One region of the Candidatus Nitrospira salsa genome, then DNA from elsewhere that is predicted to be linked to it. Evidence: riboswitches for the same ligand, from Rfam matches in the RefSeq annotation. Region 1 holds a riboswitch; each other region holds the start of a gene.
The links. Region 1 has a riboswitch for cyclic di-GMP ahead of ACWQXP_RS18270 (response regulator). Riboswitches for the same ligand answer to the same signal wherever they lie in the genome.
Positions count from the first base shown of each region.

Region 2: another riboswitch for cyclic di-GMP. It lies ahead of ACWQXP_RS08160 (ATP-binding protein); the one in region 1 lies ahead of ACWQXP_RS18270 (response regulator).
Region 3: another riboswitch for cyclic di-GMP. It lies ahead of ACWQXP_RS07735 (fibronectin type III domain-containing protein); the one in region 1 lies ahead of ACWQXP_RS18270 (response regulator).
Region 4: another riboswitch for cyclic di-GMP. It lies ahead of ACWQXP_RS22210 (InlB B-repeat-containing protein); the one in region 1 lies ahead of ACWQXP_RS18270 (response regulator).

Region 1 is NZ_CBCUCO010000004.1:922,892-930,807, reverse strand. It holds gene ACWQXP_RS18285 (HDOD domain-containing protein) at 1-151, opposite strand, end outside; gene ACWQXP_RS18280 (response regulator) at 355-1,284, opposite strand; gene ACWQXP_RS18275 (ATP-binding protein) at 1,790-3,649, opposite strand; gene ACWQXP_RS18270 (response regulator) at 3,708-4,193, opposite strand; cyclic di-GMP riboswitch class I at 4,608-4,702, opposite strand; gene ACWQXP_RS18265 (ATP-binding protein) at 4,807-6,336, opposite strand; gene ACWQXP_RS18260 (response regulator) at 6,607-7,218, opposite strand; gene ACWQXP_RS18255 (hypothetical protein) at 7,571-7,765, shown strand; gene ACWQXP_RS18250 (hypothetical protein) at 7,821-7,916, opposite strand, start outside.
Region 2 is NZ_CBCUCO010000002.1:1,377,274-1,385,189, reverse strand. It holds gene zwf (glucose-6-phosphate dehydrogenase) at 1-625, shown strand, start outside; gene ACWQXP_RS08170 (ATP-binding protein) at 764-2,107, opposite strand; gene ACWQXP_RS08165 (response regulator transcription factor) at 2,149-2,544, opposite strand; gene ACWQXP_RS08160 (ATP-binding protein) at 2,569-3,750, opposite strand; cyclic di-GMP riboswitch class I at 3,913-4,005, opposite strand; gene ACWQXP_RS08155 (PAS domain S-box protein) at 4,238-7,624, shown strand; gene ACWQXP_RS08150 (response regulator) at 7,587-7,916, shown strand, end outside.
Region 3 is NZ_CBCUCO010000002.1:1,268,343-1,276,258, forward strand. It holds gene ACWQXP_RS07720 (MutS family DNA mismatch repair protein) at 1-38, shown strand, start outside; gene ACWQXP_RS07725 (hypothetical protein) at 149-427, opposite strand; gene ACWQXP_RS07730 (di-heme oxidoredictase family protein) at 897-2,582, opposite strand; gene ACWQXP_RS07735 (fibronectin type III domain-containing protein) at 3,114-4,358, opposite strand; cyclic di-GMP riboswitch class I at 4,410-4,490, opposite strand; gene ACWQXP_RS07740 (hypothetical protein) at 4,832-5,014, shown strand; gene ACWQXP_RS07745 (DEAD/DEAH box helicase) at 5,199-7,916, opposite strand, start outside.
Region 4 is NZ_CBCUCO010000005.1:363,535-371,450, reverse strand. It holds gene ACWQXP_RS22225 (SGNH/GDSL hydrolase family protein) at 244-1,347, shown strand; gene ACWQXP_RS22220 (hypothetical protein) at 1,622-3,730, opposite strand; gene ACWQXP_RS22215 (hypothetical protein) at 3,815-5,320, opposite strand; partial or broken gene ACWQXP_RS22210 (InlB B-repeat-containing protein) at 5,342-6,085, opposite strand; cyclic di-GMP riboswitch class I at 6,162-6,245, opposite strand; gene ACWQXP_RS22205 (hypothetical protein) at 6,500-7,873, opposite strand.

The sequences.
Region 1 (7,916 bases):
TCAACTTGCCCTTTATGTCGCGTTCTGATCCTCGACGAAGACCCTTCTCGCGGCATAACCCAGGCATGCCCAACGCGACCTCTTCGTGTCGAAGACATGTCTTGAGATTCAACAATGTGGCATCGCGAACATGACCTTGCTGTCCGCCCACTGACAATTTCTCCTGATTCAAACATTCCCACACAAATGTCGAACCAAGCAGATCAAAACTTTTTGTATTTGGCGTCCAGGGTATCTCCTGCGGGAGAACCCGTAGAGATGCATGAGAATACGTCTCTGACAGGGACGTATGATTCGTACATAATATGCGACGTGATCTTTTCATTACATAGGCCAGATCAACTGCAAGTAAGCTCATTGACTCAATTTTTGAGTAATCATGGGCAAGGCCTCGACACTCTTAGGTGGCGTACCATCTTGGCCAAGCAGTAAAATACCTTGACGTGTATCTGTCTCACCGTGAATGGGGCTCAGAGTCATATTTAAAAAATGTTCAGTACATGAGTGGTCAAGATACCGTAGCTCGAATATCTGAATGGGCTGTTGTTGATCACGACAATCTTGTACGGCCATCATCAGAGTATCCGAATCCCACTGAATGCCCATTGATTGAATCGAATGTCCTAAGATCGTTGAAGAGGAAATTCCAAATGTCTGTTCTGCCACGGCGTTCCACCGAATGACACAATTGTGTTTGTCTAGACCGATCAAGACTGAAGAAATCGCTGCGATGAGGTTTTCAGTTTCAGCAAGCACTTTTCGGAGCGCATTCTCAGTCTGACCTATGGACACCAGTTGCTGTTTGGCTCGATAAGCAAGATTCCATTTTGAGGTCAGTGAATCCGCGAGTTGCCGGACTTCGACCATGTCAAAAGGCTTACGTAAGATCAGCAATTTCTCACTATGCCCTAACCGTTGCATGACCTGATCCCATTGATGGTCTGAATAAGCCGTGCAAATCACCATTTGTAAGTCCGGATCCGCTTTCCATAAATATTCAATTGTCTCAATGCCATCCCATCCTGGCGGCATTCGCATATCAACAAAGACCATCGCAAATGGACGCTTATCCCGAATCGCCTTTTGGACAAGTGCAAATCCGACTTGACCTTGGTCCGCACAATCCACTTCATATCTCCCTGAGGTCTGGGCATCCTGGACGTCGCCAAAGAGTATTATCTCGGCATCGGTCAAATCATCGTTTCGGGATCCACTCCCGAGAATCTTCCTGAAGTCCTCATGAATTGCTTGATTTTCATCAATAATCAGAATTCGCCTGTTCACGTCAGACTCATGTTCTGTCATAGAAGCAATCTTTCTTCGCCTTTGGGATCGTTATCGGGAGGTATCTAAAGAATTTGGAAAGATACGTCAGTCCCGTATCCTTTTTTCTCGGTTAGATACCACGCACTCTTAAATGCAGAATCGCCTTAGGACCGAGTTGCCTGCGGCCTCAGAACGCTCACCATGGACATCATTAATGCAACAATGAAAAAAGCCGAAAACGAATGGAGTATAGGTATGAGGGTGTGACGATTGATCGAAGTACCAATACGCACTACGTGGCCTTTGATCGCAATGATAAGATCGGAGCCTTTTCGATCCAGCCGAGCTAGCCGATCCCGGAGCCCAGCACCGGATAGCTTGTCAGACCTACGGTCTTGGAACTCATAATCTGGAATATGCGTCAAACACGGAAAAACGTCGCCTAAGAATCTGCCAGACAATTAGTGTGAACACAAGAGATAGGACCCGGATCATTTCTCTTATGAACAGGGGAAAACTATCGTCATAGGTCAGGCGGTATCGCAACCGGCAAGGTTAAGATAAATGTTGCCCCGTATCCTTCTCCATCACTCTTCACATGAAGCGAACCACCCATATTCTTGGCCAAGAGAGCTCCACTGTGCAGTCCGAACCCATGTCCATCTTTCTTGGTAGTAAAACCTTGAGAAAAAATATGTGTGAGCTGGTCAGAATGAATGCCGACACCCGTATCGGTCACTTCGAGCTGGACCATATTTCGTTTATTCGTCGCAGGCCCAATTCGAACCGTGAGTATTTTTGAATCAACCGTCTCCATCGCTTGCGTGCTATTACGAATTAAGTTGACCAAGATTTGCAAGGTTTGATGCTTATCAACAATCACTTCTGGGGTATCGACGAATTCTCGAACAATTTTCCCTTCCAGTTTCTCTAGCAGCACCTTATTGATTGTCATGGCTTGCTCCATGAGATCAACCAACACGACGGGCTCATGCAGCCCACCCGCTTTGACCATTCCTTGCTGCATCGCCACACATTGCTTGGCATGTTCTGAGCTTTCGATTAATGACTCTAACTCTTTAAGTGTCACTCGCTGCTCATCAAGCAGGTGGTCAGCTAGCTGCGCGAGATACCCAGGGATCTGTCGGCCTTTCTCATCCCGAGACAAATAGACATTGAGGTCATCCATGTGAGCGTTGAGCATTTGGGAGATTTTTCGGACATCACCCACGAGCGACTGCCGCAACGTCGTCCCCATAATCCCAACAGAGACATTGATACTGTTCAGCACATTCCCCACATTATGAAGCACGCTAGTTGCCACATCAGCCATACCAAGACGACGAGATGTTTCAACAAGTTGATCCTGAAACTGACGCCGCTCGGCTTCGAGGCGCTTGCGCTCGGTTATATCTTGCGCAACACACACTAATCCCTGGATGACCCCGCTTTCATCTTTCATCAGTGAGCCGGAAAGTGCCATGGGAATAACTTGGCCATTTTTGGCATGGTACGTGGTTTCAACGTTACTTACCACGCCCTGAAAATACAGCCTTTCCATAATGGAGCCTTGAGTCAACTCTTCACCAAAAATCTTACTCGGACATTCCCGAAGTAATTCGTCTTCTGCGTACCCTAATAACGTCAACAACGAACGATTCACCGCCTCAATAGTCATATCAGCATTGATAACCAGTAACGTATCAGCCATCGATCCGATGATATTTTCCATATGCGTTTTGGCAGCAGACAACTCATCTTTTGCCCTCGCCAGCTCAAAATTCGTTCCGTCCAAATCTTGGGCTGTTCGAAAATTATGCGCCTCAACACTCCCACGAGGCTCCATATCTTGACTCAATTGTGCATGGGTTCCTTGTAGCTGTAAGTGTTGCGCAACAGCCACAGTTGAGACACCTCCCACCTGATACCTGATACGTTGAGAAAGAGACCATTTGTGTATCATGACAGTAAAAATTTGTTGGACGTCGATCGCGTGAAATGGCTTTCGTAGAATCAAGAGTTGCTCTCGATGCGTACTACCCTCGAGCCCTAAAACACATTGACTGTTCACATTGGCCTTGCAAAGAACGCAATGGAGAAAGCGATCAACACGCCAATATTCTTCGATGGTTTTTTCCCCTGACCATCCCGTCCCCACATTTTCATCGAAAAACACCAGAGCATAGGGATATTTAGCTTCTAAGGCTTGTCGAATGAATGCTAAACCGGCCTCACCCGTTTTCACATATTCAACGTCGAACGATGGACGAGATGTAGACGTTCCTACCAATAGTTCGTCAAAAATTTGTCGAAAATCCGCATGAATTTTCAGCTGGTCATGAACAACCAATATTCGGCATTTCGTATCTTGTAGAACATCCACGACCAGGCACCCTTCTCTGATTCAACATCTTCGACGTTAGCTGACGTTTCTTCTGTACTTAATTCAGATGGAGAGGCTTGACTCGCTGTAGACTATGCATCGCCTGTAAGCTTGCTCGATATTTGGTTATACCTTTCATAAACTCTAAATACCCGTCTAAACTATTGGGCTTGGTGATAAACGAATGGGCGCCCAAGTTATAGGCACTATCGATATGCTTGGCGACACGTGAGGTTGTCAAAACCAAAACGGGAATATCCTGCAACTCTTGATCAGATTTAATCTCGACTAAGGCCGAACATCCATCTTTTTTGGGCATATTCAAATCCAAAATAATCAGACCAGGGCGAGGTGATTTCACGGGATCACCATACACCCCGCGACGAGTCAGATAATTCATTAACTCTTCACCATCATGCACAAACCGCAAATCTTGTCCGAGTCGACACTCATCCCAAGCCGCCTGCGCGACCAAACAGTCATCAGTACTATCATCCGCCATTAACACAATGAAGGGAACGGCTTGCATACAGGTACTCATCATCACGCCCTCCTTTTATCTAAAGAAAACTCATCGTCTGGGAAATCGTGCGCTTCTCGCCCACAGTATTTCTGGTGCTAGGCATCTCCAATCACGAGGATCTATCTAGTTAAATTATTGAGTTTTTTATCATGCAGCATCTCAACGCAGAAATGTCATAATTAACAGACGGTTCGGGCATGGAAAGATCATCAATCAGGAAGTAATTGGATTTGCCTATGGTTTGCGCGACCCATTTTGGCAAGTCATGCGACATCTACTCAAAAACAAGACCGCGTGTGCGAAGATCAAAAGCAGGATGGTAGGGTCCCTCTACGCTGAGCAAGGATAGGAAACTGGAGGGAGAAGCGTGCTCCATAAACACAAACGCCCATCGACAAGATGGGCGCAAACAGACCATGACGCTTCATTGACCAGTGTGGCGGCCAGGCGAACCCCGGAAGAACCATCCTCCCAATTCAGGTCCCTTAGCTTTGCGTCCTACCTTCTCAGGTAGTTTGCCCTTTGCACCCTGTTGTCTCTTTTATCGGTGTCCAACAGGATTACTTGAGAAATGATTTTATTAGTAATTTTAATCAGTTACAGTCTGGCCTTGATACTGAAACGGTACTCGTATTCACTCGGCACTCACAGGACGATTTAAAGCTGTGGAACTGACTCCAGCTTCTGACCCACACGCGGTTTCGGTAGAATTTCCCATTGGAAGCGTGAGAAGAAAAGTCGACCCCTCTCCAAGCTGACTCTGCACGGTAATGGTACCGCCACAGCGATCAACAATTTTCTTACAGACGGCTAGGCCAATCCCCGTTCCTTCGAATTCATCTCGACCATGTAGACGTTTGAACATCCCAAAAATACGATCCGTATATTGGCTATCCATACCAATCCCTTCATCTTCGATTTGAAGTTGGCACAACATACGTGCCCGCAGTCCATCTTGTTGACGACGCTCTTTCATCATGCGAGCAGACACGCGAACGACAGGTGCTTCATGTGGCTTGTGAAATTTCAATGCGTTCCCGATTAAATTTTGCAATAACTGACGCATTTGAGTCTTGTCGGATTCAATCACCGGAAGGTCCTCCACTTCGACCTTCGCATGTGTTTCTTCAATACGCACGGCAAAATCATGAAGAATGTCCTCAACGACTTCGCCAAGCGCCACTGACTCAACACTTCGATCATGGTGTTCCAATCGAGAATAGACCAGCAAGTCTTGAATGAGCCGTTGCATTCGACCAGAAGCCTTGAGAATTCGCCCCAAGAACTCGAGGCCAGATCCGTTTAACGCACCTCCACATTTCACTCGCAATAAATCGCTAAAAACTTGGATAGTATGAAGAGGTTCTTGAAGGTCATGGGCGGCCACAGAGGCAAACTGGTCAAGCTCATGATTGGATCGTACCAATTCTTCAGCTTTATTCCGAAGTGCGAGCTCCGCTCGTTCGCGTTCATGCACCTCGATTAGCGCATGATCTCGAGCTTCACTCAGGTCTTTATTCCGTTGTTCCAAGTCTCGAATGGACTGCGCGAGTTGCGTTTCGATCGACTGTCGGCGAAGTACATCATGTTCTAATTGAGCATTGACCGCACGGAGTTCAGACATTCGCTGATCCACGAGATGCTCTAACTCGCCTAGACGGAGCCTGGCATATCCCGCCCAATACCATTTGTAGGTGAGCGAATTCGCTAATTGTCGAACTTCAATGGGATCGAACGGTTTTCGGAGAATAAGGAGTTGATCGCGATGTCCTAAGCGAGGAATCACCTCGTCCCATGGATGATCTGAGAAGGCGGTACAAATCACCGCCTGAATGGCTGGATCTATTTCCCAAATTCGCTCAATGGTTTCGACCCCATCCCATCCTGAAGGCATTCGCATGTCCACAAAGACCACAGCATAAGGATTTTCTTGCTCCACGGCCATCTTGACCAGATCAAAACCCGAAGAGCCCCGGTCAGCACTGTCAACAACAAATGTCTCTTGATAGGGTGACCTCACACTCTCCTCAAATAATGTGTCTCGTGCAGCATAAATGGGGAACTCTGAAGTCGAAGAGCCTAATACTTTTCGGTAGTCGTCAATAATGGCAGGATTATCATCAATCACCAGGATGCGTCGATTGAGGACAGGCGCTTCAGACATACGACATCGCCTCCGTTGTGTATGGGTAACCTAGGGACACTCTCGACCCAATGAGTTCACGATGGCTAAATGTTGTTGACCCAGTGCATCGCCTGCCACCTTCTGGAAATCCCAGACAAAAAAACCAGCCCCTTACGCCACTTTATTCAAAAACCCTTGGCTGCACTTTCCGAAGCCAACCGGCCACATCCATAATGAACAAATGCCTATATTCATAACTTGAAAGGAAGACAAAAACATGAGAACAAGGAAGCGGTCGATCACTCGTAGTTAATCATGTTTCGCAGGAGGCACGACCATCGCCAATTGAATTTGTTCAGCTTCTCGTTGAAATTCCTCGGCACGTTCATCCGCCAGTTGCGCCATCAGATCAAACTGCCCCTTGTCATGTTGAGCTTGATGCCATCGCTTGGTCAGGGAATTCGCTAATTGCCAGACTTCAATATTGTCGAATGGCTTTCGTAACACCAAAAGTCTGTCATTCTGCGGTAATCGTTCCATGACTTGATCCCAATCGTGATCTGAAAATGCGGTACAAATCACCACATGGAGATGGGCATCGACTTCCCAGAGATGTTCGATCGTTTCCACGCCATCCCACCCAGGAGGCATTCGCATGTCGACAAAAGCCACGGCATACGGCTTCCCCTGCTGGGCAGCCTGTTGAACCATCCGGTACCCCTCCTGCCCCTGATCAGCAAAATCAAGCTCAAACGGTTCGATCGTCTGTTGTGCAGGAACATCATCAAACAAGCCTCCCCGTGCCTCGTGAAGTAAGGTCGCATCGAATCCTTGACACAAGATCTTGCGAAAATCTTCGTGAATGGCCACGTTGTCATCAATCACAAGAATTCGCCGATTCGTCTGAATACTCTCCGTCATGAGTTGGCCTCCATTTGAACATCAGGAATATCAAAAATGAACATTGGTCAACACGTATTCCGCAATCCTGCCACGAGTCGGCTAGATTCATTAGTATCGTCGGATTTGAAATGCCAAATCTTAAGACCTAAGAGATATTTCTGTGTATTCTCCGACGTTGAAAGTCCTTATGTTTAGGATAAAGAAAATGCAAGTAACTTGAGCGGGGGAATCATCCGCACCTGTTTCACTGCCATGGGAAGAATAGGAATAACAGCCACATGGCAAGAAAATTCCCTTTATGACGAATGATCAGAAAGATGAGGTTTTTCTTTTTATTTAGTGCTGGTCAACCCCTGGTATGGACGAACGCATGAAACGAGGCTATGAGCACTTACTGAAAGATCTTGAAAAAACCAATTGGCAGCGACATCCCCAGAACTCTCTTGAGAGGGAAGAAGAAGTGATTGATAAGGTTGAGCGGTTGCGTGTCAGATGGGAATTGAGAAAACATCACCTTCCATCATCTATCAAGAAAGACCATAATGCGGCAAAACCTGACTCCTAAAAGATAGACGTCATCATCACCGTATATGGATATGGAATGGCGTTCATAGGCTTACTTAAGCACCTTGCCCTCTTCCGCCTTCCCAAAAAGAATGGATTGGCACTTGATGTCGTATCCCGCGATGTTTGGGGGTAATCGAGTCATTGGGTAG
Region 2 (7,916 bases), on a different contig from region 1:
CGTGGCCGGACAATATGGAGCAGGTATCTATAATGGGACTCAGGTTCTTCCTTACCGATCAGAGGACAATGTGGCTTCAACGTCCTTAAGAGAAACCTATACGGCCATGACGTTGTCAATTGAAAGTTGGCGATGGGAAGGTGTGCCATTCTACTTACGAACGGGGAAGAGACTGAAGAAACGAGTGACCGAGGTGGTCATTCAGTTTAAATCCGCTCCATTGATGTTGTTTCGAAAGACTCCCGTGGACCGATTAACTCCGAATGTTCTAGTCATTCGGATACAACCTGATGAAGGTATTTCTTTGAGCTTTGGAGCGAAAATTCCCGGACCACAAGTTCAGGTTGGGAGTGTGAACATGGACTTTCAATATGCTGATTATTTTGGCGACGCCCCGAGCACCGGGTATGAAACCTTGCTTCATGATGTGATGGCAGGTGACGCGACACTCTTTCAACGGAGTGATAATGTTGAATTGGGATGGAGTGTGGTCGACCCGATTCTGAAGGTGTGGGATAGTCTAGGAACACATGCGATTCATTCGTATTCCGCTGGAACGTGGGGGCCGCCTGATGCTGACGCTCTGTTAGCCAAAGATGGCCGCATGTGGCGAAACTATGAATGATCCTGCCAGCATGCGTCTAAGCTTTCTTTGCAATTCATCAACGCATGGCTGAAGATTCACTGACCTTATGACCCTAAAAATGTTTCGTGATCATGTCTATGATCGTGATGATTTGAACGTGTGTAGGGCAGGGAGTACTTATTGTTGTGGTGTGCTGAAATCTGTTGATTGGTGTTGTGAGTCCACACACATGGACCCGGGTTGTTGTGCCACGGTATTGGGTAGTTTTAGGGTGAATGTGGCTCCGGAACCGTTTCCATCGCTCTCTGCATGAAGTGACCCTCCACAGTTTTTGGCGGCGATGGCGCTGCTGTGAAGACCAATCCCATTCCCTTTCGTTTTAGTCGTAAACCCTTGAGCGAAGATGCGAGTGAGATGTTCTGATGGAATTCCCACCCCGCTGTCTGTAACCTGTATTTGCAAAAATCCCTCTTGTTCAGGACAGGATTCAATACGCAATGTCAGGCGATGATGCTCCCGCTCTTGAGCCATCATCGCTTGCTTGGCATTACAAATGAGATTCACAAGGATTTGCAACACTTGATGTTTGTCAACAACGACTTGCGGAAGATCGGTATATTCTTGGACAATCTCAATGTGATGTTCCTCTAGTTCTCGACGACTGATCATGAGGGCCTGTTCGACCAAATCAGCAAGACGAACGGGTTCCTGCATCCCGCCTGGTTTCGCGATATTTTGTTGCGCATTAATGATTTGTATGACGTGGTTCACTTTGGAAACCAGGGATTCCGCTTCCGTGACGGTCTGTTGAACGCGAGAGGATAAATCTTTGCCAAGTTCTTCAAGATATTGTGGGATTAGTTTGCCTTTAGGGTCGTTCGTGAAAAACTCGCCAAGTTGATCATGATGGGTTTGCAGCATGGTGGCGACAAGGCTGATTTCCTGGACATGTGACTGCCGTAGAGATTGGCAGATTAATCCGGCCGACACATTGATACTTGTCAGGACGTTTCCCACATTATGGAGAATATTGATGGCAATATCAGCCATGCCTAACTGGCGAGAGGTTTCCAATAGTTTTGCATGGAGTGCTTCCCGTTCGACCTGAGCCTTTTTCCGCTCTCTGGCATGACGGATCACTCGTTCGAGTAGGGGGGCGTCAATTTGCCCTTTTATGAGATAGTCTGCGGCTCCCAGTTGTATGGCTTGGAAGTCAATGTGTCGATCAGTGGTTCCGGTCATCATGATAATAGGTGTTTTACAGCCATACTGAAGTGCGTTATGTAACAACTCAAGTCCGGTACGAGCGCCAAGACAGTAGTCGAGTAGACAGACATGATGATGGCTTTGCACAATTGAAGCGTGCGCCTCTTCATAGGAAGAAACCCAATCAATCTTAAAGTCGACACCTCGGATATTCGAGAGGAGCGAATGCGCGATGATGGCATCATCTTCTTCGTCTTCGATGAGTAGGAGGTGAATGGTCTCAGTTGCAAATTTTTGATCAATGGTTGTGGTCATGTTGCGATCGTCTTTTTCGAAAATATCACGTGCGTCGTTGTTCACCCGGTGACGGACAAATTTACGTTCGGGTGTTCCAAGGCGGCTCGGACTGTGGCGAGGAGTTCTTCGAAATCGAATGGTTTTTCGAAAAATGCTACGGCACCGAGGTCGAGTGCTTGTTTATGTAAATGTGGCTCTTTGCTGGCAGTCAGAAAAATAATGGGAATGTGAGCGGTCTTTGTTGAGGATTTGATGCGCTCAGCGATAGTCAATCCATTCCCTCCGGGCATGGTAATATCAAGAAGCATGAGGTCTGGAGGTTGTTCCATGGCTTTTTGAATGGCCATGATCGCATCATAGGCGGCAAGGACATGATAGCCTTTGGCATTCAATCGAACGCTCAAGGCTTTCACGATACGTTCATCGTCTTCGACAACCAAAATATTTTTTTGCATAATGGTCTCTCTTTCTCGCTTCTTCTACGATTCGGGTTGAGGGGATTTACGAAGAGTAAAGAAAAATGTACTTCCCGTATCAGGGGAACTTTGCACTGACAGCGTTCCGCCATGAAGCTTCACCAATTCTTGAGAAATATAGAGCCCAAGTCCCAAGCCGGCGACGGATGGTGAGTCATCATTTCGAATTTGATAAAGACGATCAAAAATATGCTCAAGCTGGTCGTTGGCAATACCAGACCCTGTATCAGAAACGGCAATTCTCACCCGTTCCTCATCCACGACATCATGGGTGACCTCAACTTTTACCTTTCCGCCTTTGGGCGTGTATTTCAAGGCATTCCCTAGAAGATTATTCAAGATTTGACGAATGCGGTGTTGATCCATGGCGACCGTCGGTAGATCAGGCGCAAGCGAGTATTCAAGGTGAATCTCTTTATGCTGTGCCATGGGAACGAGAGACGTCGCAACCTGATGAATCAAATTGTCCAGTAAGTCTGGTTGAGGATTGACACTGAGTTTCCCGGTTTCTAGTCGCGTAATGTCAAACAGATCATTAATATTTTGTCGTAACGAATCACAACAGCCGTCAACAATTTCTAAATATTCTTGTTGGGTTGGAGTCAGCGGTCCCGCGAGGCCTTCGAGCATGATTTCAACAAATTCACTGGCCGCGGTGAGGGGCGTTTTGAGCTCATGAGCGAGCACATGATAAAACCGTTGAATTTCTTCGTTTTTTCTTAATAAGTTGGCATTGGCCTGTTGAAGTTGGTGATGATGATCGTCAAGATTTTTTTGAAGCTTGCTCTTTTCGACGGCATGGCGAATAGCTCGTTCGATATTCTCGGAGGACATAGACCCTTTAGGAATATAGTCTGATGCTCCTGACCGCATAGCTTCCAATACAATCGATTCACTTCCCTGTCCCGTGAGTAAAATGACGGGTGCCTGAAGTCCTCGACCATGAATTTCATGTAAGATTTCAATGCCTGTGTGGGGGCCGAGCTGATAGTCGACAAGATTAATATCATGGGTATCTTCTTTGATCATCGCCAATCCACGTTCATAGGATTGCTCCCAGTCCATCTCGAAGGGTGAACCAGGAACATCGGCAAGTAATGTTTGCGTGATGAGGGCATCATCTTCATCATCGTCAATAAGTAATACTTTCAATACGTCTGTTCCAGGATTTTGGGACGACCTCATCGATTTATCCTCATCCATCTGCTCATCTGTTGGTTCACGTTTGCATTACATTCATGCCTGTTCATGGCTATTGACACTATGAGCCGACAACAAAAGAAAGGGGTATACAGGATACGTTTATTCCGATGGAGGAGACGCAAGCGTGGAGGGGAGGTTGTGGTAAGCGGCAACCGGGCGTACCTCTGAGTGAACGATGTTTCACTGGGTCCCTTGGCTTTGCGTCCCATCCTCACGGATGGTTTGCTTTTTTCACTATATCTTCTGTTATCGGTTTGCCTGAGCGAAGCTTTAGGCGAAGAATGTCAGAGGCAAGAATGGCGAGAGACGTCATGGAGTTTTGGAACAATAAGTGTGTCAGTGCTCATGTCGAGGTGTTGAGTCAGTTCATTAAAGACAGGTCGGGCTCAAATGTGTCTCATCACTATATGGGGCACATTCTTAAGCCGAGGTAACGATAGGCCGAACAATATAATATGAGGGACTACACGTGATCCCAGCTCAATTGCCTTCAAATGAAAATCAGCGTCTGGCTGCGCTTGCTCGATATCAGGTTCTTGATACGATGCCAGAACCATCGTTCGATGACTTGACGAAGCTCGCTGCGTATATTTGTCAGACACCTATCGCCCTGATCAGTCTGATTGATGAACACCGCCAATGGTTTAAATCGAAAGTAGGCATAACAGCAATTGAGACCCCTCGAGACATGGCCTTTTGTGCTCATGCCATTCTTGAAGCAGGAGTGTTTGAAGTATCTGATGCGTTAACCGATGTGCGCTTTATGGACAATCCTCTTGTCACCGAGGATCCAAACGTACGGTTTTATGCGGGCTCGCCTTTACAGACTCTCGATGGGATGCCGATCGGTACGCTCTGTGTGATTGACCAAGTCCCTCGCTCATTGTCACAGGAACAACGAGTGGCCTTGTCTGCCGTCTCGAGGCAAGTCATGACTCAACTCGAATTACGAATGCGCCTTGAACAGGAACACCAGTATAAAGACTATTTTGAATACCTTTTGGAAATTGCCTCGAACGGGATGGTCGTGATTGACCCGGATGGGACGATCGTTCAGGCGAACACGCACATCTTCCAGCAATTTGGTTATAGACGTGAAGAACTGCTTGGTCAAACGATTGAAGTCCTTATTCCCGAGCGCTTTCGTCACCACCATCCTCACTATCGAATGGCGTATTTCGACTCACCTTCTATGCGTACTATGGGGAGCGGCCGTGACCTCTATGGCCTTCGAAAAGATGGCTCAGAGTTTCCTCTCGACATTGGATTGGCCCCTCTCGTGACGTCCAAGGGTTCTCGTGTGTTGGCTTCCGTCATCGATACGACTGTACAAAAACAGACCATGGAAGCCTTATTACAAAGTGAGTCCCTCAACGCACTCATCTTACAGTCCGCGGGAGACGGCATTTTCGGGCTTGACACTCATGGGAATACGACTTTTGTGAATCCGGCTGGAGCGGCTATGTTGGGATACACGTCAGAGGAATTACTTGGAGTCCCCATGCATGTCACGATGCACCATACCAAGCCGGATGGATCTCCGTATCCTCGTGAATCATGTCCGATGTATGCGGCGTTCAAGGATGGGATTGTTCATCAGGTGGATGACGAGGTTCTCTGGCGCAAGGATGGAAGCAGTTTTCCCGTCGAATACACCAGTACTCCGATTCGTGACCAAATGGGTACGTTGCAAGGTGCCGTTGTCACATTTAAAGACATTACCGATCGGCAACAGGCGGAATTCACCTTGCGTGAGCGAAACAAAATGGTGGCGCTGGATGCGGAGGTCGGACGTGTGATCCAGCAGAGTCACGATATTGAGGGAATGCTCCAGGGGTGCGCTGAAGCCTTGGTACAGAACCTTGATGCGGCCTTAGCCCGTATCTGGATTCTCAATACTTCCGAGCAAATACTGGAACTACGGGCGAGTGCAGGGCTCTACACACACCAAGACGGAGCTCATGGGCGAATTCCTGTCGGTCAATTTAAAATCGGGAAAATCGCCTCTGAGAAGCGGCCCCATCTGACAAACGACGTGATCGGAGATCCGCGAGTACCAGATCAAGAGTGGGTGAAGCAGGAAAGCCTGGTGGCGTTCGCTGGATATCCATTGATGAGCGGTCAGAATGTCCTGGGTGTCATGGGGATGTTTTCCCGGCGTCCATTAACGGAGTATGCCTTACGCAGTCTCCAGACTGTGTCAGATCGCATAACCACCGCCATTGAACGTCATGCGGCGGAACAAGCACACCTCAAACTTTCCGAATTGAATAAACAGATCTTGAATTCTTCTGGCGAAGGTATCTGGGGATTAGATCTTAACGGAAAGACGACCTTCGTCAATCCTGCCGCAGCACAGACGTTAGGGTATGAACCGGCTGAGCTCTTGGGGACGATGATGCACATGAAGGTTCACCACACCAAACCTGATGGATCTTGCTATCCAGGTGAAGACTGTCCGATGTACAAAGCGTATTTATTAGGAGCCACCCAAACTGTCGAGGATGAAGTCTTGTGGCGCAAAGACGGGACAAGTTTTCCTGTCGAATATACCAGTACCCCAATTCGTGATGATCGCGGACAGCTCATTGGTGCCGTGGTGACCTTTCGAGACATCACTGAGCGAAAACGCCATCAAGAACAACTTAATCGTGTGATTGAAGCTGTGCCCAGCGGGTTGCTGATAGTCAATGAAAACGGCGCCATCGTCATGGCGAATCAGACATTGGAAGAACAGTTTGGGTATGAGCGAGGCGAGCTGCTTGGCCAGACCGTTGAATGTTTAGTGCCGGAACGGTTTCGTGAACAGTATCCAGATTATCGAGCCAGAGTTTTTGCTCAACCTGAGGCACGAACGTTTGGTGAGGAAAGTCATCTTTATGCGCGGCGGAAAGACGGATTGGAATTTCTTGTGGAAATCGGCTTGTGTCCGGTTCCGTCTGAATCAGAAATTTTGATGCTGGCGTCGGTTAAAGATGTGACGGCGCGCAAAAAACAGGAAACTACCTTGTGTCAATACATGGATGACTTATATCGCTCGAATCAGGAATTGGATGACTTTGCTTATATTACCTCCCATGATCTGAAGGAGCCCTTACGAGGAATCTATAATTATTCAACGATTCTCCTTGAGGATTATGGACATCAATTGAATGCAGAGGGGCAGTCGCGCTGTGAGACGCTTCTTCGCTTGTCGAAACGGATGGAGGATCTGATCAATTCACTTCTCTATTACTCTCGAGTGGGACGTACTGAACTTGCGGTGACGTCGACCGATGTTCAGAAGATTCTGGATGAGATCCTGGATTCCCTGGATATCCGGTTACAGGAATGTGGCGTGGCTGTCCGCATTCCGAGGTCTTTGCCCATTGTATACTGTGATCATGTCAGAATTGGGGAAATCTTCCGCAATCTAATTACCAATGCGATGAAATATAACGATAAGCATGAGAAATGGATTGAGATCGGCTACTTCTCCACTACGGATGGAGCCCCAGACGTTGCGTTTTCTGACAAGAAGAGTCAGACGGAATCATTTTTCGAGACGCCAAAGACGAGGAGCGAGATCGATTCCGAGCGTGATGCGTCTCTGGTCTTTTATGTTCGCGATAATGGGATTGGAATCAAAGAGAAACACCTCTCGAGCATCTTTCGTATTTTCAAACGCCTCCATGGACGTGAGAAGTTTGGCGGTGGGACGGGGGCCGGGCTGACGATCACGAAGAAACTGATTGAACGCCATGGTGGACAAGTCTGGGTCGACTCGACATATGGGGTTGGAAGCACGTTTTTCTTTACCTTACAAAGGAGTGTGCCTGATGGGATGGACGCCACAACAACCCATTCTCTTAGTTGAAGATAGTCCTGAGGATTATGAAATGACGGTGCGGTCTTTGCGCGCGGCTGGAGTGGCCAATCCCGTGGTCCAATGTACGGATGGGGATGAGGCGTTGGACTATCTTCAGACGAAAAAAATGAATGCGAAGGATTCAGGCACTCAAGTCCCTGGAATAATTTTTCTTGACCTGAATTTACCAGGAACCGATGGACGTGAAGTGTTGACGGAAATCAAACGGGACGAGTATTTAAAAGTTATTCCCGTCATTATCCTGACGACGTCCACAGATGATCGGGATATTCGTGCCTGT
Region 3 (7,916 bases), on a different contig from region 1:
AGCAAGAAGGGCTCCCGATACCGAAAAGTGAGAAATAAGAAGAGAGATGGAGGGAAATCTAAAGTGCAAAGTAAAAAAGGCAAAACGAAATGAAAAAGCTTGGTCTTAGCCTTTTCATTTTAGATTTTACAATTTTCAATTCTGCTAGCTACGGCGTGAACAACTGAACGTCCTGTTGAGCTTGGTCGGTCTTTTCTCCAGTCGTTGTCCCACACTCCGAACACAAATATTCATACAGATTTCCGCTCGGAAGCACCAAGAGCAATCGCTCACGTGCTGGTGTCGCAGACTTACACTTCGGACAATACAACAAGGACGCACGAAGAGCGCCAAATTGTTTTTGTGGTGAAGGTGGCGGCGATGCAGGTCGTCGCATGCCCATACCTGGCGGGATAGGGGGAGGGCCTGAAAAAGGTGGTCTCGGCATGAACTGATCATATCCAAGAGCGTGGGCAGCGTCAAGAAATTTCCTGGCGACTCACTTCTTATTACTTCTATTACTTTACAAGAAATTCATCGCGACCACATACAAGCCAATCAACGAAAACAGGCCAATGACTGCGCCCAAGAAAAACCATAGCGCATCAGCAACCGTTTTTTGCTTCTTGCTTCTCTTCGCTCTCCTACCTGGCATTTCTCTATGATATCGCGTTCCTTCACTTTTGGGCTATGACTTTTCTAGATCTACTCATCCATTGGCCTAAAACCTTCATATGTCTACCAAGAATACATTAAAAATCTTGAAAGAAAACCTAATGTATTACATGAATATCCATAAACCCTTGCATTCTCATCTTTTAGAATGAAACACCGCACAAATGCACGACGCCTGGCTTTCCCATGCCAGGCGTCGCGCAATGATCGAACAGTTCTACATCCACTGCTAATTTACGAGCTTATGAATGTGAGCAGGCCGGATGGTTTGGCGTATGAAGGCTTCTCAAAAATTTCAAGACGTCCTCTTGCTCACTTTGTTCCAAGGAAAAGTAACTCGCACGAGCAGCCACCGCTTCACCACCATGCCAATCGATGGCTTCAGTTAATGTCGTCGCTCGACCGTCATGCATGTACGGGGCAGTATCGGCAATTCCCCACAAACGAGCCGTAATGAACAGTTGATTCTCCACATCGGACGCCTCATGAAGCGTCTCTTGAAGGCGCGGCCCCATATCATGCCGCTTCAAGTCTGAATATAACTTGATTTTAATCCCGCCCTTCAAACTTTTCTTAAAATTTGCAGGCTCTTGAGTTAGGTCAACTTGGTAATACGGCTCCTTGAACGGATGAGCGGGATCTTCTGGGTGTTGAAATGGCAAAGTCTTTCGAGAGGTCTTCATGACAGGACTGTGACAACTCGCGCACCCAATCTTGCGAAAGAGCTGCCGTCCTTTACCCTCTGCCTTCGCTTCGCACGGCGGCGCAGTCGTCGTATTAAATATGGCCAAGGAGGACAACTGACCAACACTGATTTCATTCTTTACGCCATCGCCATCATGATCAACATCTTCCCCGACGATTTCTACAGGCTCCATTCCCATATGAAACCGTAGGGCACCACAATCAAAATCACGTGTCGTGACATTATTGCCTTTTCGCCCAAACGGCCGTACAACGAGATCTGTATCAACCCCAACAACATTGGATGTGTCCAAGATGACTTCTGGCATTGCATCTGTTCCCTCAAAAAATGAACGTGTCTGCATTTGACCGCCGAGACCATAAAACGATGTCCGGGATGGTTGAATCGCAATAAAATGCATTAATTCGGAATCGGCCTCTTGCTTCAGATCTGCCGCGGCCCTCATCTTTGCCATTCCCGTTTCATTACTGCAATTGGTCGGAATTAAACCATTACCAGAAGCGATTTCATCAGACGGATTTTTCTTGAGTTCATGAAGCTCATGCGGAGTGAGATTTCGAGAAAAAACTGATCCAAAATGTACATCATTCGTCACCAGCTCATATATTTTCCCTACATTCTCCGGCAGCAAGGCTTGCTGTGCAATATCTTGTAAATCTTTCGTCATTTCTTTGGCCAACAATTCCACACCACCCGAACCAAACACAAAAGGAGGATTAATAACACGCCCATTAAATGAGGCATACTCTTTCTTGTCACTATTAGCTACATCAAATTTGGTCACGGCCGGAAACGCATTGGCAGCCGCTCCGCCTACCCCGCCGACCTCAAACGTGGCTGGCACCGCATCATTACTCAACACCGAATGACATTCTAAGCATGTCTGCGAATCAAGCCCATTCATTCGCAAAAAATGCCCATTCCCCTCATCGGAGTTGGCCTGTAGCGTGGGACGGCTACCAAATGGATTCTTATCTTCCATCTCATCGAATGGACCATCTCCTAATCCATCGTGTTTATTAAACGGCGTGGAGAATACACGCTTCCCCTGATCGATAATCTCCGATAATGAGGCCGATTGACTTTCAATTTGAGTATGGGTAATTGGCGCATCTAATTTTTTCATTTCGCCATTGGGAACAGGCCCTGCCGCACAGGAGACTAACGGTACACCTGCTATCAAGGTGGCAAAACACCAACCTGTGAGTAGCGTTTTATTCATGGCAAACCCTCCCTGTTAGAAAAATATGATAAATCTAATCTTTATATATTTGACTCCGATCATGAATGTCGCAAAACTTATACCGCTTAACCATAACGATGTGCGTTGCGAGATATTGAGATCTAAGTCTTTGGTATAGCTTAAGAAGTTACAATGAGCGGGGATATGAATCCCGAGAGACGCAAAGCCGAGAACCGTATCCGATCAGATACAGACTGTATCGACCTGCGAAAAAGCAGAATCCGTAACGCGATGTTCCCTAATTAACTGCTAGAGGATGAAGGGATCATATAGGATTTATCGTTCGAGAACGATGAAGCACCATGGCGAGGGGTATCACAATTGTTGATCTCACCCAGAGTAATTGGAAAAACAGCAGACAGAGCAAGCAGCTATCCGCTTTCGACACTAGCCACAACTTTAGGGGTAACTGATTATCAAAGCGATAACTGCGACAGCTGGGGCTTTAGCACTCATCTTGTCAATTAGCCAACCCCCTACCCCTAATAATGCCCAAGGGAGCAGACGGGATTATGAAGGGAGGGCGGAACCTGCTTGAGCGGTATAGGTGGTATCGATAAATTTCCAACTCCCGCCTTCCTTGTACCAGAGCCGCACATACAGCGTGGAGCCGTCCGTGGGTAACTCCTTGACGGTGCTGCTACTCGTCATTCCTAAATACCCACTATCATAGATATCCAGCGCTCCCTTACTCGTCCCAACATATAACCACCACTCGGTGACGCTGACAGTATTCGCCGTCCAGGAAAAGGTCTCTCTCGCACTCCTTAACGTCGCACCGGGAGCGGGACTCGTGAGCTCTGGGAGGATAGTGCCCGTGTGAGCGGTGTAGGTGGTATCGATAAATTTCCAACGACCGCCCTCCTTGTACCAGAGCCGCACATACAGCGTGGAGCCGTCCGTGGGTAACTCCTTGACGGTGCTGCTACTCGTCATTCCTAAATACCCACTATCATAGATATCCAGCGCTCCCTTACTCGTCCCAACATATAACCACCACTCGGTGACGCTGACAGTATTCGCCGTCCAGGAAAAGGTCTCTCTCGCACTCCTTAACGTCGCACCGGGAGCGGGACTCGTGAGCTCTGGGAGGATAGTGCCCGTGTGAGCGGTGTAGGTGGTATCGATAAATTTCCAACGACCGCCCTCCTTGTACCAGAGCCGCACATACAGCGTGGAGCCGTCCGTGGGTAACTCCTTGACGGTGCTGCTACTCGTCATTCCTAAATACCCACTATCATAGATATCCAGCGCTCCCTTACTCGTCCCAACATATAACCACCACTCGGTGACGCTGACAGTATTCGCCGTCCAGGAAAAGGTCTCTCTCGCACTCCTTAACGTCGCACCGGGAGCGGGACTCGTGAGCTCTGGGAAGGAAAGGGTAGGAATTGTTGGCGCTAGAACTTGCACACTTACTTCAGTGGAGGGGGAGCTTTCATTGCCATCAGCATCATAGGCGGTTACTGCAAAATAATACGTGAGACCAGCCTCAAGACTTTGTGGTTCATAAACCGTAGTATTCCCAACGTCAAAGTAAATGCTATACGAACCGGACGTGGTCCCCTGATAAACTATGTATCCAGCTAAATCAGATTCGGAATTAGCGGTCCATTGGACCTTTACAGAATCTGTGGCGGTAGACTGAATGATGTTGGCAGATTGAACAGCTGTTGGGTTAAGAAAGAGACAGCACGCCAGACCGAGTACGACCAGAGTCTTGTGAATAAAAGGACTTGAATAAACGTTTGGCATGGGCCTCCTCCTGTCGCGAAAATGGCCCCATTCCTCCCGCTTTTCCCTTCCTTAGGTAACCCAGCCATCAAGAGTTTCTCTTGATCCGTGGTTTTGCGTCCCCACCTCACGATGGGTTTGCCTTTATCAAGAAGGGGCCTTATTACAGAATAAAAGAGCTTATTTGAGTTCTTTCCTCATAGATAGATATAGTTAAAACAATCCTACAGATCTTTTCGGCAGAAAGCCCAAATACTGGACAAGGAAAAGAAAAGGGGTTCTAAAACAAAAATATATAATGATGGTAATGCGATAAAATCATTCCAGACGACGAGCAACATCGCAAAATTCACTCTATATCGAAAAAGAAATTTTCGTTAATGCCCTTGAGCAATATAATGTCCACACGATTGGGAAGAAAGAATTGTTCGAAATGATTTTCCCCCTAAGGCCTGCTTGACTGGGTTGCGTACACGAACTGCAGAAGCGACGCCATGAGAAGCTGGAAGAACAGACTGAATCATTATAAATGCCACAAAACAGCTGATGAGCCCAGCACCAGCCCTCCTAAAACCGGAGAGAAACTTCGAGCGTGGGACCACAAGGACGAGAAAACGACGATGGGCACCTTCCTACCGGCGACCGTGTCCATCCGAAGACATGACCCGACGATCTAGAATTACTTCCTCACGCGTCGTACCAACTCATCAACCGAGTCGTTTGACGCCAAGCTCAAAAATTTCCGCACGGTCATGCAAAGGTTCAGACACAAGAAAGTTCATGTATTCAGAATGGTAAAGCTGTCTGGCTAGAACCATATATTCCGTATGATCCGGATGAAGGAGGTTCGTTGAGAAGATATTAGGCCAAGGCCACGACTAATGAAGGTTCAGAAACAGGTACACCCTGACGGAAAAGAATGATCTTTGAGGAATTGGCGGCGACACGCTCTCCTGGCAGAATGATACCCACAAGATTCAGCGGATCGGCAGCGGAGATTCGCATGTCTTGCGTATCCGATTGAGTGTCGCGTCGAACAGCACGAAGTGATTCAACCGCTTCCGGCAAGGCATACTGCTCTCCGGTAAAACCATTCACGAAGCGTCCTCCGCGAATCTCTCCGCGCCACTCCATTCGACGGTACTGCGTCAACAGCTCACGCCACGTCACCGAAAGCAACTCGCGCTTCAAGAGATCACGAAACACAATTCCATATCGAGCCAGTAACTGCCTGGCCCATTTCTCATGAAGCTGTGAGGTCGTGAATGGCTCGTCACTGTCTCCATGGTAGGGCTTTTGCAATAAATCCCATCGGCCGGCACTATGACGAGGACGACGCGCACGTTCCCTGCCCGCTGCATTCCGACGCTTGGGGTTGATCAAAGCACGGAGATTATCAAACCCATCAGCAGTAACAAGTCCCGCCGCAACTAATTCCCAGAGCGCCTGCTCTACCTCAGAAGCAAGATGCCCCGTGCTCCCCGTCAAGTCAGCGAAAAAGCTCGCACCTCTGCCTTCGAGAGATTGAAGGACATCCTGTGCAACGCCACTCAATACCTGGCGAATCCCCATCGTCATATCCTTTTCTTTTTGTCGGCTCAGCATCATATGCCACGGGGAATTTTCCCGCAAAAAGAAACTGATCGGAGCCAGGCTCGTCGGATTAATCCGACGACGGGAGGATGGCGGTAACTCTTCAATCTGAAAAAACGCTTCTTTGCATTTCTCCACCTTTCCCGAGGAAACGCGTGGTTCCTTATACGGAGGAGTGAGCCTTCCCCAAGCGACCGTCCCTCGCAGACAGAGCATATCCAAGAGTTCGGGCCTATAATTAGAGACACGTTCTTTCAGGAGTGAAGATTCCCACGCCGATGCGGCGGTCTCAAAACCGGCTAATTGCGTGATGACCTCCCGCAACCCGGCCTCACCATGTAATTGCGAACCCGGCGCACGATGTTGCCAACGAAAAAGAAAACGCATGAAGTCTGCTGCGGCAACAGGTTCGGTCTCCCGACGTAATGAACTGACTGTTCGTCGATGAATTCTGGCAAGTAATCGTCGATCACACCATTCTTCAAGTTTTACTTTAACTTCAGATTTCCCCCATTTGTCCAGTGGGCTTTCTTCAAAATTGCTTCCGCCATTCTCACCCCAGCCATCTTCCTTATAGGGAGAGGGTGCATGAAAAAATGGAGAGGGAGTTGAAGCGGGACGGTATTGCCCGCGCAAGACTTGCCCCTGCCCTTCTAAATGCAGTAAAGCCTGGCTTATCGCTTGCCCTGGTAAATACAAGGCACTCGAAAGTTCATCAACAGTGACAGGACCACAACTTTCCATCCAACCCTGCACGACAAGTGGCAAGACAGTTTCCGCTTCTATTGCCGGGGCCTCAACAACAGGGAGGAATTCCAATTGCTCCGGAGCCACAACCTCAACAGATGAATACAGCTTTTGAATGATTGGGAATTGCTCCGTCGTTACCCACCCACGAACCGTATCGACTTTTCCATTATCTGCCTGACGCACTTCTATGACGATGGCGCGCTTTGACTTAAGAAGCTCAGGAAGAAAGTCTTGCCATGGCTTACCGAGTTCCTCAGGGACCCAAACCAAAAGATGAAGTACTTCATGAAGTTCGTCAGCATCACGAACTTTCGGCCACGCCTCTTCAATCACGGCAGAAATGGCTGCAGGATCTAGCGCACCGAGCTCTCCCCCCATATCGCCGGGAAGCACTTGGCGAAGATTGACGGCTCGCGCTCGACGTTCTTCTAGCGGCGCATCATCCAGAAACGCGTAGGGATTCGCATTCAGAATTTCATGAGCAAAAGGCGATGGCGCTGGCGACTCAACAGCCAAACATTTCACCTCACCGGACTCCAGTCGCTGAAGAAGTTGAATCAACCCGTCGATATCCATGGCTTCCGTCAGACAATCACGAACCGTCTCTTGGACTAATGGGTGATCAGGAATGGGCACATCGCCTACATGATTATCCTGACAAGCCGTCGCCATCGGGAATGCGGCACCAAGCAAATCTTCTGCACGCATTCGCTGAAGGTGAAGGGGAACTTTTTTGCCTTTTTGAAAACGCAGCAACGCCAAAGACCGTGAAATATTCCAACGCCAACGCGTGACAAACAGCGGTGAAGCCAAGAGCGCTTGAATCAGCACATCGCGCACGGTTTTGGAATGGAGAAAGGAAAAAATGGCATCGAGTGGAAAACTGTGCTTCTCTCCAAGCGATAAGACTAACCCTTCATCCGTTGCCGCGGCTTGTAATTCAAAATCAAAATTCACACAAAACCGCTTGCGAAGCGCTAACCCCCAAGCCCGGTTTAATCGCCCTCCAAAGGGCGAATGAATCACCAACTGCATACCACCCGCTTCATCAAAAAACCGTTCAGCGATAATCAGCTGTTGCGTCGGCACTGCTCTGAGAACTTGGATTCCAGACTGGACATAGGCAAGGATCTGCGCAGCTCCAGCTTCATCAACACCGCATTCTGCCTTCAGCCAGGCTTGAACATTGACAAGGGAGTCGTGAACAGGCCCTTCAAGTAAACGACTCACCTGCTC
Region 4 (7,916 bases), on a different contig from region 1:
CCCATCATTCGTCCTAGATACCCTGAGTTTGACTTTAGCTATCGTTTCATCGTCTCAATGCGTATTCGCTGATCTTAGTTGTTTTCTTGTGTTATGTTCTGAATGGGTGCCTTGATGACAGGCGTTTTTCTCTGTCTTCATGGTATTGCCATGTTGTTGGATTGGATGATTTTTATAAAATCAGCTTATCAAGGGAGACTAGGGTGAAGACTGAAAATTTTAAAACAGTTGTTCGAGAAAGTCATGAGTCGTAAATTGACACGTGATACGACAAAGCTGCGTTTGGGTATTGCTGCAGCTTTTGTCAGTATCTTGATTCTGGTTGTCCTCTTAGAAACAACTGTGCGTGTTCGACAGTGGGTCAAGTACGGAACGGCGACCACCTCCGTCCAAAGCTTTACGGTTGATCAACAGACCGGGTTACGTGTGCCTAAGCCAGGAACCAAGACGGGACGGATTCAAGTCAATTCATTGGGGTTTAGGAGTCCAGAATTAGAGATGCCCAAGCCTCAAGGTACGGTTCGTCTTGCTTTTCTGGGTGGATCAACGACCTGGTGTGCGGAAGTCAGTAGCAATGAGATGACATGGCCTCATCTGGTCTGGAAAGAACTCAAGACATTATACCCTGAGGTTAGGTTTGATTATCTCAATGCTGCCGTTCCTGGATACTCGGTCGGAGAGTCCCTGTTGACCTTAGAGCATCGTGTGAAACCGCTTTCGCCGGATGTGATTGTGATTTACCATGCCACCAATGATCTCAGCTATATCACTCGGAAGTTGGCTAGGGCTCAGGGTATTTTCTCTGGAAGAACTGAAGATCCTAGCTGGCTTGCTCAGTGGTCTCTGACCTGGTTCCTCATTGAAAAAAATTTAGAATTGAATGAACGACAAAACAAAGCCAAGGAAGGTACGGCTCAACTTTTATTTCAGTCTACTGAGATCGCACAGGAGTTTTCTGAGCAGCTAGAGGCACTTGTGGATGCGAGTCGCTCGGTGACGCCTCTTGTCGCGCTGGCAACGTTTTCCCACAAATTTAGGAACGAACAAACCTTGGAAGAGCAACTTCAGGCGATGAATACCTCTATTTACTATATGCCCTATATGACACCACAGGGGCTATTTGATGCTTTTGATGCGTTTAATGCCGTCATTCGTGAAACGGCTAAAAGGCGCCAGGTTCTCTTGATCGGAGGTGAGAATCGTATTCCTGGCGATGATCAACATTTTAATGATTCTGTACACTTTAAAGATGCAGGCAGTCAGGCTATGGCTGTGCGAGTGACTGAGACACTTAAGCAGTCATCGCAGTTCCAAGATTTACTCAAGATGGTCCCTTCATCTCCTTGAACTTCCAACGTTTGATGTGGGACATGACGCTGGGTTACTTGAATACCTGACATCTAAAGGATACCGTCGTTACGATAGATTACCCATCAGTTACGCTTGGTCTTTGCCCGATCGTATTCAAGGGCTGACTCGACGGGAACTTATTGGGATTTGTTTGTTGACCGTTTGTGTTCGTATACGGTACATGCGTGGGGCATTCATACCCCAAGCATGTACCGAAAAGGATGGAGGAAGAGAGATTGTTCTTGATGGCTTAAGACACAATCATCAATGATCAGTCCGGTAACTTTGTGTGGCTAATAATAAGTTGATCGTACCAGACGTACCCAACTGGATGTGTTTGGCTTTTGTTTTTATTGGTTTGATACGGAAGGAACCAGAGTTTGCCGTATCCTTTATTATTGCGAAGCTTGATTTCGAAATCAATTGTTAAGATGCTGGGCTTCCCTTCATGGGATACCCATAAACGAACACGACTCTTTTCCCCAGGTTGCCCGTGTTTGAGAGCAACTTGAAAGGTCATCCATTCGTCAGGAACATATTCAACGCATGTCGGAGAATTTTCTGGCCAATCAGATCGGAGGCACGGTCCCGGTCCTCCAGGCTGGTAGTCAAAATCATAGCGTCCGACTCTGGTGACGAATCCATCATTAAATCCACAGGCATGATACATGTTCGGATACCCGTGTTGATTCGTATCAACGAGCACAATTTCATTGCTGGAGCATGAGAACTCATCAGCGGCTCCGATCATGCCCTGCTTCCACCCGGCACCGGGGTCATATTTTGTATTTAGAAAACTCGCAGAAAATCGTTGTTTCCACTGAATGAACACTTCTTGGCCCGGACCGATTGATTGGCCGTTGAGAAAGTCCGCAAAGCGCACGTGATATTGCCCGGACCCGCCGCTCCCACTATTTGATGGAACGGTAAACTTTAAGGTGCCATCGACGATTTCTGGACAGCCTTTAGTGGGATCACTCTTCAGTTTTTCGCACCGTCCGTCATTCGATGTGATGGCCTCTCGCAGGTCGCTCTTGTCGGTAGGTAATGGATCATTAAAATCCTGACAAAAAATCGTTGTACTTTGTTGGCAGAGCATAGCAAATTCGGCTCCAGGCAATCTTGGCGTTTTTGGTGGATTCTCTGTTGGAAGTGGGGGCGGTGGGTTCTGAGATTGAACGACTACCAGCTTGGTTGGAGAGTTCGGTGCGACGTTATCCCCAGAGACACTGTCTTCGGTATCCGGAGTCGATTCAGCTGTGGGTGGAGCTACGGGTGTCCCACCTTGAGCGTGTTTGTACAACCAGATTGTTGATTTATCGCCAGCATAATCCCCGTACATGATTACGCCATATGTGTTAATTGGCACGACGAAGCCGTCGACGGTATTGGCTGAGGAACGATTGAGTGCACTTGGTCTGGTTGCCTCGTCGTCTATGACGCTCCACGTGTTTGTCTTAAAGTTAAACGCATAAAACTTCCCAATATTATTCAATACCAGAAGGTCTCCCGTTACGGGATCGATGGTAATCAGTCCGCCTTCTTTGGCATGAGGGAGCTGTAAGATGGTTGGCGCATCTGGTAATTTTGTAATCACTCCATTTGCGTCCATCTTGCACCAAGATTTTGACGTAGGAAATCCTGAGGCACTCGTATTGCCCCCACCGAAGACGATGGTATGGGTGATGGGATTATAGGAAGCAAAATTATGGTACCACCCTCTTTGAGGTTGCCCTGGTCCCTGAAAGCATTCATATTTTTTAGAGGCGTACACGCTCCAGGTGTCTGAATCGTAATCATATTCTCGAATGGATCCGTTGGAGCCATCGAAGACATACCATTTTTTGCGTTCGGGGAAATATTCAAGCGCATGCGCAATGCCACCCCCATTGGGCCCCTGGGCCCCCTTCCTCCAAGTTTTTTGGGTAATATCGTAATGATAGATGTTGGTAAAGTTTGGAGTAATTTTCACAAATCCTAAGAGACGATGTTTGGGCGAAATCGTGTTGTGATTATACCCGTGTCCAAGTGAAGACTTTTGACCCATGACGAGGAGATCTCTTGTCCAGGTATTCGATGCATCCGTATAAATATGTAGTTGTGAAGAATTGTAATGTCCTGATCCGAGAAACAGCACTTGCTTGCCGATAGGATCCCAGGTGGCTTCTCCCATGTACTGGGTAGACCGCGCGTTGTTCCCGCCTGGGTACATTAAATAGCCTGGTGTAAATCCGTTTGTTTTCAGCTCAGCCCATGTACCTGCCGGCATAGCATTCGCCACATCCCCAAGCTCGCTCGCCGTGCTTGGTTCTGAGGCAAAGCAAATCAATGTTGTCAGCAGAAGCGCAATTGTTTGTCGTTTTACTTTTATCGTTTTCATAGTCTTCCTTTAAAGCCGAGTTCAAATAAAGCCTAATGCTACAAAAAGTAAACGATGTCTGGTCCAGCGTTCCCTAGGCTAGGCCTAGGGGGCAGGAGTGATCGTGATATAGTTTAAGATGACATGTTGTCCTTGTCGTTGCAAGTTGACGGTCAATTTTCCATCGCTGACGGTTACAGGGAAATCGGTAATGGTGAGAAATTCATTGACTCGTGTTCGTACATTTTGGATGACTGGCTTCCCCTCTACCGTAATGTGATGTGGCCCCTGAGCATAACTCGGATCACCACTGGCGAGAGAGACGAGATAGTTGCCATTGGCAAGGTTATATTGCCAGGTGGCGGTACTGCCTTTGTCGAAGTGAATAAGGGTATCTCGAGACTGATTGCGATGGAAGTTTCGTTCGCGGGTATTGACGCGAGTGGACCAGCCGTAGCCGCGGCTGCTGGAATACTGCGACCCATCATCCTTGATGAATCCTTTAGGAGTTGAGGCCGATGATGGTTGGAAGTTGATGGAGACGGCTTCGCCTCCCGAAGGCGTTCCGCCTGTAGGGGGCACTCCAGGGTTCGAATCTTCTGGGGCAATACGGACATAATTCAGAATGGTCTTTTGACTGCCTCCACTGCGAGTAAGCCGAATGTTCAATTGACCATCGGAAATGGTTACTGGGAAATTGGTGACCGTTTTAAACTGATTGACTTGTGTCGTGACATTATTGATAGCGGTTTGTCCTTCAACCACGACATGGTGTGGACCTTGTGCATAGCTGGGATCACCACTGGCGAGAGAGATAACGTACTTCCCGTTCGGTAGGTTGTAGGACCATGTCGCCGAAGTGCCTTTGTCAAAGTGGATAAAGGTATCTCGTGATTGATCTTTGTGGGCCTTGCGGTCACGGGTATTGACGCGAGTCGACCAGCCATACCCACGGCTGCTGGAGTATTGCGACCCATCATCCTTGATGAATCCAGACGGAGTAGAAGACGATGACGGTTGGAAGTTGATGGAGACGACTGAGCCCCCAATAGGTGGTACGCTCGGTGGAGGTACCGGTACAGTATTCGGATCTGCCGGGGCAATACGGACATAATTCAGAATGGTTTTTTGACTGCCTCCACTGCGAGTAAGCCGAATGTTCAATTGACCATCGGAAACGGTCACTGGGGAATTGGTGACCGTTTTGAACTGATTGACTTGTGTCGAGACATTATTGATAACGGTTTGTCCTTCAACCACGACATGGTGCGGACCTTGTGCATAGCTGGGGTCACCACTGGCGAGAGAGATAAAGTACTTCCCGTTCGGTAGATCGTAGGACCATGTGGCCGAAGTGCCTTTGTCAAAGTGGATAAACGTATCCCGCGACTGATCTTTGTGGGCCTTGCGGTCACGGGTATTGACGCGAGTTGACCAGCCATACCCACGGCTGCTCGAGTATTGCGACCCATCATCCTTGATGAATCCAGACGGAGTAGAAGACGATGACGGTTGAAAGTTGATGGAGACGACTGTGCCACCAGTTGGTGGGTTAGTAGGAGGGTTTGACGTAGCTACGAATGTGGCGGTTACGGATTTCGCGGTACTCATGGTGACGACACATGAACCAGATCCTGTGCAGGCTCCATTCCATTTAGAAAATGTTGACCCGGATTTTGGTGTGGCTGCGAGAGTAACGGATTGTCCTTCAGTGAAAGATGAATTGCAAGAACTTGTGCAGCCAATACCGGCGGGAGCACTTGAAACGGTTCCATTCCCTGTGATTGAAACGGAGAGGTTGTGTTGGGGTTTTGTCGATTCTACAAATTTTATTGTTACAGACTTCGCGGCGTTCATGGTGACGACACAGGAACCTGATCCGGAGCATGCTCCTCCCCAACTGGAAAACTTCCAATTTGACTTTGGCGTGGCAGAGAGGGTAACGGACTGTCCTTCAGTGAATGATGAATTGCAGGAGCTTGTGCAGCCAATACCGGCGGGAGCACTTGAAACAGTCCCATTACCTGAGATCGAGACAGAGAGATTGTGTAATACGTTTTCCGCCTGTGTACTCACTTCCGCAGAAGGAGAACTTTCATTTCCCGCTTCATCATATGCGGTGACGGCAAAGTAATGTTTTTTTGTCGAGTCAAGGTCTTCCTTACGGTGAGACGTTTTATTGTCTACATTGTCCGGAAACCCATACACGCCAGATGCTGTGCCGTGATACACATTATAGCCGGCGAGATCCTCTTCCTGGTTTGGGGCCCACTCTAAATCAACATCTTTTTCAGCGGCAGAAACAGTTGGGGAAATTGACAGTAGTAACCCAAAGGCAAGAACGATAGCTGGTATATTTCGGCTCCAAGTGAACATATGAGGCCCCTCCTTAAGTAGAAAAATCGAAGAAGGCCCCATTTCCGCGGGGTGCTGACTGAAAATCTGCCCTTCCTTCGGTGTCCCGGCTATCAGATGCGAGTTCATCTGACCCGTGGTTTTGCGTCCCTACCTCGCGGTAGGTTTGCCCTTATCGGGAAGGAGCCTTCATAGTTATGACGGTAGACGTTGTGAAGTTTAGATTATCATGTGTATTCCTGTCCTTATTTTTTCGTGTTCACAACTAGATGAACATTGTGTTCCATATGAATAAATATATCGGCCATCTTACAGAACACTTTAGTTGCTCCATTGCTTCATCTTCTCAGGACTTCTCATCGACTCTTCAGTCTTGCTAAGAGTTAGTGTTCAGTCTCTCTGGAAGGTGTGTGGTCAATCGGGGCTATTCAATTGTTATTGAGGTGCAATACGGACAAAATTGAGGAGTGTTTTGCTACTGCCGCCTGAGCGGGTGAGGCGAATCGTCAGTTGGCCGTCAGAGACGGTGACGAGACGATTGGTGACGGTGGCAAATTTATTAGCTTGCGTGGAGACATTATTAATGACGGTGATGCCTTCGACTTGAACATGATGTGGCCCCTGATGATAGGTTGGATCACCGCTGGCAAGTGAGATGTGGTACTGGCCATTGGGCAGCGTATATTGCCAGGTCACGTTGGTGCCTTGGTCAAAGTGAATGAGTGTATCCAGTGACTGATTGCTCGATCGATTCCGTTCACGGGTGTTGACGCGGGTCGACCAGCCATAGCCGCGGGAGGCGTTGAAGGGGGCCCCGTCATCTTTAAGGAAGCCCGCCGGTGTGCTGGCAGAAGCCGGTTGAAAGTTAATGGAAACGACTGAGCCGCCTGACGGTGGGGGAGGCGGGGGAGGTCCTGGGGCTGGCGGTGGCGGATTCGACCCCGTCGACGCAATACGGACAAAATTGAGGAGTGTTTTGCTACTGCCGCCTGAGCGGGTGAGGCGAATCGTCAGTTGGCCGTCAGAGACGGTGACGAGCCGGTTGGTGACGGTGACAAATTTATTGGCCTGCGTGGAAACATTGTTAATGACGGTGATGCCTTCGACTTGAACATGATGTGGGCCCTGATGATAGGTGGGATCGCCGCTGGCAAGTGAGATGTGGTACTGGCCATTGGGCAGCGTATATTGCCAGGTCACGTTGGTACCTTGGTCAAAGTGAATGAGTGTATCCAGTGACTGATTACTCGATTGATTACGTTCACGGGTGTTGACGCGGGTCGACCAGCCATAGCCACGGGACGCGTTGAAGGGCGCACCATCATCTTTGAGAAAGCCCGTCGGTGTGCTGGCAGAAGCTGGTTGAAAGTTAATGGAGACGACAGAGCCGCCTGGTGGTGGGGGAGGCGGGGGAGGTCCTGGGGCTGGCGGTGGAGGCGGTGGTGGTGTGGTTGAGCCAGTCGTGGTTCCTGAAACTTCGTTCGAAGGCGCACTTTCGTTTCCTGCGACGTCGATAGCTGTGGCAATGAATGAATAACGTGTTTCGTCTGTTAGTCCTCCTATTGTTTGAGAAGGGGCAACAGGGTTCGATGGAAAACCAGAAAATGCTGGGGCTCCATAATTGGTCGAGGGCGGTATTCGTTTGTAAATTCTATATCCTGCAAGATCATTTTCGTTATTAGGTTCCCACGTTAGTGTGAGGGAGGCTGCTTGACCATGAAGAGGAAGGGAAGAAAGTACAGCAACCAAAAACAATGTAAAGACTGTGAGGAAATTGGTTTTACACACTGAGGCAGTATGACTTGTCATAGTTCTCCGTGACTGATTCCAATTAAGATGTTTTGTGAAAATC